DNA from 2 places in the Labrys sp. 22185 genome. Region 2 is predicted to be linked to the other one. Evidence: riboswitches for the same ligand, from Rfam matches in the RefSeq annotation. Region 2 holds a riboswitch; the other holds the start of a gene.
What was found. Region 2 has a riboswitch for cobalamin ahead of ACTJKX_RS17965 (ribonucleoside-diphosphate reductase subunit alpha). Riboswitches for the same ligand answer to the same signal wherever they lie in the genome.

Region 1 (5,129 bases), on a different contig from region 2:
CGGCAGGCCGGCGAAATAATTGTAGGTCTTGTTGTAGTCGCGCACATGTTCCAGGCAAAAATGCCAGAACTGGCCTTCGCGGTTGCGCCCCTTGGGCGCGCGAAATTCGCCGGCGTTCCGACAACCGGCATGTTCGCATAGCCGTACGCTCGCCGGCTGGACCTCTTCGGCCCTTGGGCGCACCCGGATGCGATCAAACAAGGGCGAGTCCAGATCCATAATGACACACTATGCGAGGGTGAACACAAATGGGCAAGCGCGAGCTTGGACGCAAGAGCGTTTTGTAACTTGAACGAAGCACATCAAATCGCAAAAACGCTTCAGCCAATCCATGGGAATGGCTTGGAACCAGAAAGCGAGAGCAACCAAGCGTTCATAGCTGAGCACGCTTTGCCCTGGGGTTAATCAAGGCGAAATGCCGCTGCAGAATTTGAAATATGGGGTCCGCTGACCCGAAAAAGAAAGAGGCCGCCCAAATGGCGGCCCAAGTCTTAGGGAGGAAACGCCCAAGGAGGGCAGTGGGGGAGCGCAAAGGCGCATCCGCCACGCCCCTAAAGTGATCCTCATCGGTTCATTTCGCAAGTGCGAAATGAAATAAATTTTGAAAACCGGCCTGAAATCGGGCCAGTGTTGTAAAAATGCGACGTTTGACGCGGTTGACCGGCCTCTTTTCAGCGGCGAGCGGGGGCCTGCAGCAGTTTCTGTGCTGCAATGCCGAAGGCGATCCCCAGCGTCGCCCACAGCACGGCATGGATGCCGAGTGAGGCGATACGGAACTTCCACAACACCGTGGCCGAAAAATCAGCCGGGATGTCGTTGACCGTTGGCAAGATCTGCATGGCCACCACCATCACCACCAGATAGGCTGCCGCCCCCACGAGGTTGGCGTTCCAGCGGCCGAGGCTGGCGGCGAGCCGGTTCGCGGTGCCCAGCGCCGCCGCCATCGTCACGAGGGACAGCAGGATCAAGCCGAAATAGAAGGCGGTGCGCAGGCCGATCGTGTCGGGATTGCCGACGGCCGGTGGATTGGCGGGATATTTAATCTGCGGCACCACCATGATGGCGGCAAAGCCGATGACGGCGATCAATCCGGCGGTTGCGCGCGGGCTGAGGCTGCCGATCCGGCCCTGCGCGAAGGCAAAGATCAGGGCGAAGATGCCGCCGAGCGCTGCGCCATAGACGACCATGCCTGTGACGAGCCCGTAGCTGGCCTGGACCGGCCGGCTGACCGGCTCTTCCTCGTGTTCATGGGCTGCGGTCGTCTGCGCAGCGCCGGGAGCCGGCGCAGCTGTCGGAGCGGGCGCCGGCTCGGATGCGTGGCTTTCCTCGAAAGCGATGGCTGCGTCGACCTGGGGTTCACCGAACACCCAGGCGAAGCCAGACGCAAACAGTCCGGCCAGGATGCCGATCAGCATCCCCCGGATCAAAAGCGATCTAACCATGTCGTGTGTCCAAGCGCCCTAGTGGCAGGGGAAGCCGAGCAGATGGCGAGCGTCATGCACGAATTCGTGGATGTAGACGCCGGGAATAAGCGAGGTTGCGCCCTGTTCGGCGCCGACGAAATAGATGGCGAGCACGGCCAGGAGCACGGTGAAGAGCGCCCAGGGCAGGATCTCGCGGACCGGGATGGCGATCGGCTGCTGGGCGACGGGTGCCAGAGTTGCGGTGGTCATGAAAAGCTCCTTGGGATTACGCGTCCCGTTACGAGTCATGCTGCCTTGGAAGAGGTCTGACTTCCGGATTGACGCCGCAGCGCCGCCGTTCACAGTGGCGCGACCGTGCCGGAATTCCACCGGCTTCCCACCCTTGGCAAAGCTCTTCCATAAGAGCCCAAGTCACGGATATGTCAATATTCCGGAAGCGACTTTATCTTGGGGAAATGCCTTCATGACGCCACGCCTGACCCTGCTGTGCCATGGCGCGACGCCCACACTGCGTGCGGCGGGGTTTCCGCTCGACGAGGCGCTCGACGCAAGGGGGGCACAGGCGGCCCGGGACCTGCAGTGGCGTTTTGCCAAGGCGACCCGCATCCTGAGCAGTCCGGCGCTCAGGGCCCGCCAGACGGCGCAGGCCCTCGGCTTCGAACCCGAGATCAACGAGGCACTGCGCGAATGCGACCATGGCCGCTGGTCGGGGCTTGGCCTGGAGGCGGTGGCCGCCGCCGAGCCCGAAGCGCTTGGGGCGTGGCTGACCGATCCGCAGGCCTGCCCGCATGGCGGAGAGAGCATTGCGGCCCTGATCGCGCGGGTCGGCGCCTGGCTCGATGGCGAGCGGTTCGAGGGCTTCACGCTGGCCGTTACCCATGCCTCGGTGTTGCGCGCGGCGATCATTCATGCCCTCGGCAGCGAGCCTCGTTCCTTCTGGCGCATCGAGGCCGCTCCGCTGGCGCGCGCCGATCTCAGGCCTTCTGCCCGCGGCTGGTCGCTGCGGCTGGAGACATAGAGGCGCTCCGGCTGGGCCTTCCCGCAGTGCTGCTTTTCCTTTTTCGTCATTGGCATGTCGCCGGGCCTTTTGTAGACACGCCTCTGACGGGTTAGTCGCCCAAACAGGATTGATGTCATGCGCGTTGCAATGATCGGTACGGGTTATGTCGGCCTGGTGACGGGGGCGTGCCTCGCCGATTTCGGCCATGTCGTCACCTGCGTCGACAAGGATCCGGCCAAGATCGAGGGCCTGCTGGCCGGCCGCATGCCGATCTACGAGCCGGGCCTGGAGGATCTGGTGGCGCGCAATGTGCGCGAGAAGCGCCTGTCCTTCACCACCGAGCTCGCCCCCGCCGTGCGCGATGCAGCCGTGGTGTTCCTGGCCGTCGGCACGCCCTCGCGCCGCGGCGACGGCCATGCGGACCTGTCCTATGTCTATGGCGCGGTACGCGAGATCGCCGCGGCGGTCGAGGGCTTCACGGTGGTGGTGACCAAGTCGACCGTGCCGGTCGGCACTGGGGACGAGGTCGAGCGGCTGATCCGCGAGGTCCGGCCCGACGCCGATGTCCGCGTGGTCTCAAACCCCGAATTCCTACGCGAAGGGGCGGCGATCGAGGATTTCAAGCGCCCCGACCGCATCGTGGTCGGCACCGAGGACGAACGGGCCAAGGAGGTGATGGCCGAGGTCTATCGCCCGCTCCATCTCAACCAGGGGCCGCTGCTGTTCACGGCCCGGCGCACCTCCGAACTGATCAAATATGCCGCCAACGCCTTCCTGGCGACCAAGGTCACCTTCATCAACGAAATCGCGGATCTGTGCGAGAAGGCCGGTGCCAACGTGCAGGAGGTGGCGCGCGGCATCGGCCTCGACAACCGCATCGGCTCCAAATTCCTGCATGCCGGGCCGGGCTTCGGCGGCTCGTGCTTTCCCAAGGATACGCTGGCACTCCTGCGCACCGGCCAGGAGCATGGCGTGCCCCTGCGCATCGTGGAAGCGGTGGTCGGCGTCAACGATGCCCGCAAGGCGGCGATGGCCCGCCGCGTCATCGCGGCCCTCGACGGCAATATCGCCGGCAAGACGGTGGCCCTGCTCGGCCTTGCCTTCAAGCCGAACACCGACGACATGCGCGACAGCCCCTCGATCCCGATCGTGCTCGCCTTGCAGGACAAGGGAGCCAAGGTTCGTGCCTATGATCCCCAGGCGATGGAGGAGGCCCACAAGGTTCTGAGCGATGTCGGCTATCGCTCCAGTGCCTATGACTGTCTCGATGGTGCCGATGTCGCGGTGATCGTCACCGAATGGGACGAGTTCCGGGCGCTCGACCTCGAGCGGGTCAAGAACCTGCTCACGCAGCCGGTGATCGTGGACCTGCGCAACATCTACCGGCTCGAAGACATGAAGCGGCACGGCTTCCGCTATGAGAGCATCGGGCGCGAGGGGACGGCGCCCTGAGCTGACGACATTCCCGCATATTTGCGCAAACCGGCGCAGGCGCGGCGCTGCTGGCTTCAGAAGCCAGCGAGAGGGCCTCGCCTCGTTTCTGAGGTGAAGCCGGCACCGCCGGTTCGCACCGATCGGAATGTAGCCAAGCGGGTGTCAAGCACGGGCGCGAGAAATGACGGTGCTGTTGCGGATTTGCACCAAGTCCCAACTCATGGTTGCAGGGCGTCGATCTTGATTGGATCAAAGCGCTAAGAATTATCATACTATAAGGCTCACACGGCGATTCGACCGCGATTCCGGCCGGTGGAGCGCTGAACAGGATCTCCGACCCTGCCCTGGCGGCGCAGGCTGGGAAATCCTGCAAAATTTCCAGACGCCAGCTCCAGTGCCCGCGACAAGGCCATTAGCCATGCGGGTGGCTTGGCTGAGGCGCGTTGCTTGCGAGGATGTTCATGTCGAGGTTGCGTCGCAGAATGGGTCGGCTGGCCGCCGGCGTGCTGGCATTGGCGGCCTTCGAGGGGACGGGTGCTGCGCTCGCCCAGCAAATGCCGGCCATGCCGGTCACGGTGGCCAACCCGGTCGCCCGCAAGATCACCGAATCGGTCGAATTCACCGGTCGCTTCCAGGCCTGGCCGCAGGTGAACATCACCTCACGCGTCACCGGCTATCTCGACAAGTCGAGCTTCGTGGAAGGTTCCCTCGTCAAGGAGGGCGACGTGCTGTTTGCGATCGATCCGCGCCCGTTCCAGGCCGCAGTCGACCAGGCGGCCGCCCAGGTGAAGATCACACAGACCCGGATCGACCTGACCAAGGCCAATCTGGCGCGTGCTGAAGCCCTGAAGAAGACCGGCAACGTTACCGATGCCACCTACCAGGCCAACCTCCAGGCCTATCAGGAAGCGGCCGCCTCGATCGATTCGGCCAGCGCGGCGCTGGCGACGGCCAAACTCGACCTCAACTACGCCACCATCACCGCCCCAATCTCGGGCAGGATTACCCGCCAGCTCGTCTCGCGCGGCAATCTGGTGGTGGCCAACTCGACCTCGCCGCTGGTTTCGATCGTCGCCGTCGATCCGATCTATTTCTACTTCGACCTCGACGAGGCGAGCTATCTTGCCTATCAGCGGGCCTCCAGGGGCAAGCTGGACACCGGCGGTAAGGATCCCACGCTGAAGGTCGAGATCGGCCTGTCGGACGAGAAGGGGTTCTCCCATAAGGGAACGCTCGATTATCTCGCGCCGCAGGTCGACGCCCAGACCGGG
Region 2 (5,129 bases):
TGGCATGGAAGGATACGGCTTCCATGCTTTCGTCGGCGAACCGCACGGCGGCTTCGGAGGCGTAGGGCAGGCGCAGGGTCTGCAGCGCATCCTGGAAGCCCATGATGCCCAAGCCGACGGGCCGGTGCCTGAGGTTGGAGCGCCGTGCCTCGGGAATGGTGTAGAAATTGATGTCGATGACGTTGTCGAGCATGCGCATCGCCGTCGTCACCGTCGCCCTGAGCTTGTCGAACATCAGGCCGCTGGCATCGACATGGGCAGCAAGGTTCACCGAGCCGAGATTGCACACGGCCACCTCGTCATGGGAGGTGTTCAGCGTGATCTCGGTGCACAGGTTCGAGGAGTGCACCACGCCGACGTGACGCTGGGGCGAGCGGATATTGCAGGGATCCTTGAAGGTGATCCAGGGATGCCCGGTCTCGAACAGCATGGTCAGCATCTTGCGCCATAGATCCTGGGCACGGACCTGCCTGAAGACCTTCAGCTCGCCGCCCGCGGCGCGTGCCTCATGCGCCTCATAGGCGGCCTTGAAGGCGGGGCCATAGAGATCGTGCAGGTCCGGCGTTTCGTCCGGTGAGAACAGGGTCCAGGGGCCATCCTGCTCCACACGTTCCATGAACAGATCCGGCACCCAGTTGGCGGTGTTCATGTCGTGGGTGCGGCGGCGGTCGTCACCCGTGTTCTTGCGCAGATCGAGGAACTCCTCGATGTCGACATGCCAGGTCTCCAGATAGGCGCAGACCGCGCCCTTGCGCTTGCCGCCCTGGTTGACGGCGATGGCGGTATCGTTGGCGACCTTGAGGAAGGGCACCACGCCCTGGCTTTCGCCATTGGTGCCTTTGATATGGGCGCCGAGCCCACGCACATTGCTCCAGTCATTACCGAGGCCACCGGAATATTTGGCGAGCAGCGCGTTGTCCTTCACCGCCTTGAAGATGCCTTCGAGGTCGTCGGACACGGTGGTCAGGAAGCAGGAGGAGAGCTGGGCGCGCAGCGTTCCGGAATTGAACAGGGTGGGCGTCGAGGCCATGAAGTCGAAGGAGGACAGAAGATCGTAAAACTCGATGGCGCGGGCTTCCCGGTCGATTTCGCGTAGGGCCAGGCCCATGGCCACGCGCATGAAGAAGGCCTGTGGCAGCTCGAAACGCGTGCCGCGCACATGCAGGAAATAGCGGTCATAGAGCGTCTGCAGGCCGAGATAGTCGAACTGCAAGTCGCGCTCGGGCTTGAGGGAGGCTGCAAGGCGGGCGAGGTCGAAGCGACCGAGTTCCGGATCGAGCAGTTCGTTGGCGATGCCGACACGGACATAATCGTGGAAATATTCGGCGTAGCGGCTCGCCATCTCGGCCTGCGTCGCCTGGTCGGGACGGCCCGCGACGAAGGTGAGGGCTTCGCGGCGCAGCTTGTCATTGAGCAGCCGGGCGCTGACCTTGGCATAATCGGGTTCGGTCTCGATCAGGGTGCGGGCGGCGAGGATCGGCGCCAGCGCCAGTTCGTCCTGGCTGATGCCGTCATAGAGGTTGCGCTGCGTCTCGTTCAGCACCGTTTCGGCGTTGGTGTCGGCAAGGCCTGCACAGGCTTCGAGCACCAGGGCGGCGAGGCGCGCGTGGTCGAGCGGCAGCAGGGAACCCTCCGCCGTCTTCATGCGCAAAGCAGGGGTAGTGCCGGCCTGTGCCTCCGCCTTGGCGGCGCGCTCCAGGGCTCGTTCCTGGGCGTGCTGTTCGCGATAGAGCACATAGGCGCGCGCCACCTTGTGGTGCTCGCCGCGCATCAAAGCGAGTTCCACCTGGTCCTGGATATCCTCGATATGGAAGGTTCGGCCTATATCGGCGCGGCGGGTCAGGCCGGCGACGATCTGGGCGGTGAGGTCGGCGACGATGTCATGTACCCGGCGCGAGGCGGCGGCCGAATGGCCTTCGACGGCGAGAAAGGCCTTGGTCAGGGCCACCGTGATCTTCGAGGCATCGAAAGGCGTGACGCTGCCATTGCGGCGGATGACCTGGTAGCCCGGTTCCGAGGCCGGCTTCGCCCTGTCGGCGCTGGCAGCGAGAAAAGGCGTCTTTGTGGTCGTAGCAGTTTCGAGATCAAGAGACATTCGGCAAACCCCAATATGTTGGAGGCTTGGGCCGAGGAGCGCATTCCGCGCCGACGCAGGATGATGCGCCGCGAGCAAGGCGATCCGTCGGGGCACCCCGCCCGAGGAAACGATACGCATCCACAGGCAGGTCTCCTGGCTCGCGGGTCGTTGCGGACTGCCTGCCTTCCCGGGGAGGGCGGGGTAAACCCACCTCTCGGCCAGTGGCCAATCGACAGCCGCTCTCCGCTTACAGTTGCGGGGGCAGCCCCGGCTTTGCCCTAAGGCCTACCGGATTCCCTCTTAGCGCCGGAAGCGAATCCGACGACCTGTGAATACCGTATCTAGTATGCTTTGGTGTCTATGTGTCAATAGATGGTGTGTATCGCCCTTTTGTTCAATGGGGACAGAGGATGCCGGGGCACAAAATTCGTGCCCCGGCATACTTTTTCAGGCGGATGTCGCCACTCTCGCCGGAGCGATCTCTTCACGAAGTATACGGGCGGCGGCAACCATGTTGACGAGGGCGGGGCGGACCTCGTCCCAGCTTCGGGTTTTCAGGCCGCAATCGGGGTTGACCCAGAGCTGGTCGCCGGCGATCCGCTCCCGCGCCTTGGCAAGAAGGTCGCGCATTTCAGCCACGGTGGGGCAGCGGGGAGAGTGGATGTCATAGACGCCGGGCCCGATCTCGTTGGGGTAGCGATAGGCCCGGAATGCATCGAGCAGCTCCATTCTGGACCGATCAGTCTCGATCGAGATCACGTCCGCGTCCAGGCCGCCAATGGCATGGATGATGTCGTTGAATTCCGAATAGCACATATGGGTATGGATCTGCGTGGCATCGTCGACCCCCGAGGCGGCGAGACGGAAACAGGCGACGGCCCAGGCGAGATAGGCCTCCTTTTCGGCGTGCCTGAGCGGCAGGCCTTCGCGAATGGCCGGCTCGTCGATCTGGATGATGCGGATACCGGCCCGTTCCAGATCGCCGACCTCGTCGCGCAAGGCGAGGGCGATCTGCCGGCAGACCTGCTCGCGCTCGAGGTCGTCCCGCACGAAGGACCATTGCAGCATGGTGACCGGTCCGGTCAGCATGCCCTTGACCGGGCGCTTGGTCAGGGATTGTGCGAAGCGTGCCCATTCCACCGTCATGGCCCTGGGACGCGAGACATCGCCATAGATGATCGGCGGGCGCACGCAGCGCGAGCCATAGCTCTGGACCCAGCCATGCTTGGTGAAGGCGTAGCCGGCCAGTTGCTCGCCGAAATACTGCACCATGTCGTTGCGTTCGAATTCGCCATGCACCAGCACGTCGAGGCCGATCTTCTCCTGCCAGGCGATTGCCTGCCTGGTCTCCTCGCGCAGGAAGTCGTAATAATCGGCATCGCCGATCAGGCCCTTGGCATGGTCGGCGCGCGCTTTGCGCACGGCGCCGGTCTGCGGGAAGGAGCCGATGGTCGTGGTGGGGAAGGGCGGCAGACCGAGCCACTCCTGGGCCCGGCGACGCAGCGGATAGGGATGTTGCCGCTCGCCCATGGCCGGTGTGAGCTCGGCCATTCGGGCGGCGACGCCAGTATCGTGTATACGGGCGGATACGCGGCGGGCCGCAGCTGTTGCGTCCGATTGGGCGAGCTCATCAGCGACGGCCCGCCGCCCGTCGACCAGGGCTGTCGACAAGGTTTTCAGCTCGCCGATCTTCTGGACGGCGAAGGCCAGCCAGCTGCGGAGTTCGGGATCGAACGCGCTCTCGGCCTCGATATCGTAGGGAACGTGGAGCAGGGAACAGCTCGGGGCGAGGACGACGCGGTTGGGCCTGAGGGCTGCAACTGCCGGCTCGATGCGATCCAGCAAGGCGGTCAGGTCGCTCCGCCAGACATTGCGCCCGTCGATCACGCCCAGCGACAGCACCTTGTCCGCCGGTGCCCGTTCGACCGCCTGTCGCAACTGCGCGGGCGCCCTGACGAGATCGAGATGCAGGCCGGCGCTGGGCAGGCCGAGTGCCAGGTCGAGATTGTCGCCGAGGCCGCCGAAATAGGTCGCGATCATGATCTTCAGATCGGAGACGGCGCCGGTGAGAACGTCATAGGCGTGGCGCAGCGCCTTTCGCGTCCTTTCGTCGAGATCGAGTACCAGGCAGGGCTCGTCGAACTGCACCCAGTCCGCGCCCTCAGCGGCAAGCCTGCGCAGGATCTCGGCATAGACGGGCAGGAGCCCTGGCAAAAGGGCGAGAGGATCGAGGTCCGTATCCTTGCTCTTGCCGAGCAGCAGATAGGTCACCGGCCCGATCAGCACGGGATGGGTGTGGAAGCCGAGCGCTGCGGCCTCCCTGAATTCGTCGATGGGCTTGGCCGAGGCCAGTTCAAAGGCCTGGCCGCGACGGAATTCGGGGACCATGTAGTGATAGTTGGTGTCGAACCATTTGGTCATCTCGAGAGCGGGGACACCGCCGCCATGGCCGCCATGGCTGCAGCCCGCATGGTCGCGATCGTCATGGCCGCGATCGTTACGGCCCTGGCTGCCGCGCGCCATGGCGAAATAGGTCGAAAGCGGAACGGGGCCGCCTTCCCAGCCATAGTGGCGGGGAATGACGCCGGCCGTCGCACTCATGTCGAGAACCTGGTCGTAGAGCGAAAAGTCGTTGGAGGGGATATGGGTGACGCCGAGGAGGCTCTGCCGGGCCCAGTTGCTGGCGCGCAGCTGGGCTGCCGTCGAGAGTAGGGCGGTTTCGTCCTGCTTTCCGGCCCAGAAGGCCTCCAGGGCCGTCTTGAGTTCGCGGCGTGGGCCGATGCGTGGCGTGCCGAGCGTCGAAATGGGAATGGACATGCGTGTCTCCGGCCGGTGACCTCTGGCGGTCCCGGTTCGCGATGAGTGAATGGGTCGAGGCGGAGGAGCGGCGTGCGGTCAGGGCACGCCGCAACACATTCGTCGTCGGACAGCCGGATCGACGGCATCGTAACGCATGATGGCAGTTTGAAGCTTGAACATCGGCAGACCCCATGAGAACTGGGGGCAAAGGCCGTACGGGAGCGCCTGACGCGGCCAGGGACACCGGCTCTGT

Region 1: linked by a shared signal. The riboswitch ahead of ACTJKX_RS11570 (CbtB domain-containing protein) and the one ahead of ACTJKX_RS17965 (ribonucleoside-diphosphate reductase subunit alpha) in region 2 are both predicted to bind cobalamin.

Annotation. Positions count from the first base shown of each region.
Region 1 is NZ_JBQEPH010000004.1:344,153-349,281, forward strand. Features, by position in the region: gene ACTJKX_RS11560 (J domain-containing protein) at 1-201, opposite strand, end outside; gene ACTJKX_RS11565 (CbtA family protein) at 672-1,442, opposite strand; gene ACTJKX_RS11570 (CbtB domain-containing protein) at 1,461-1,673, opposite strand; cobalamin riboswitch at 1,704-1,850, opposite strand; gene ACTJKX_RS11575 (histidine phosphatase family protein) at 1,888-2,442, shown strand; gene ACTJKX_RS11580 (UDP-glucose dehydrogenase family protein) at 2,560-3,876, shown strand; gene ACTJKX_RS11585 (efflux RND transporter periplasmic adaptor subunit) at 4,320-5,129, shown strand, end outside.
Region 2 is NZ_JBQEPH010000008.1:225,627-230,755, reverse strand. Features, by position in the region: gene ACTJKX_RS17965 (ribonucleoside-diphosphate reductase subunit alpha) at 1-2,095, opposite strand, end outside; cobalamin riboswitch at 2,204-2,422, opposite strand; gene metE (5-methyltetrahydropteroyltriglutamate--homocysteine S-methyltransferase) at 2,525-4,894, opposite strand.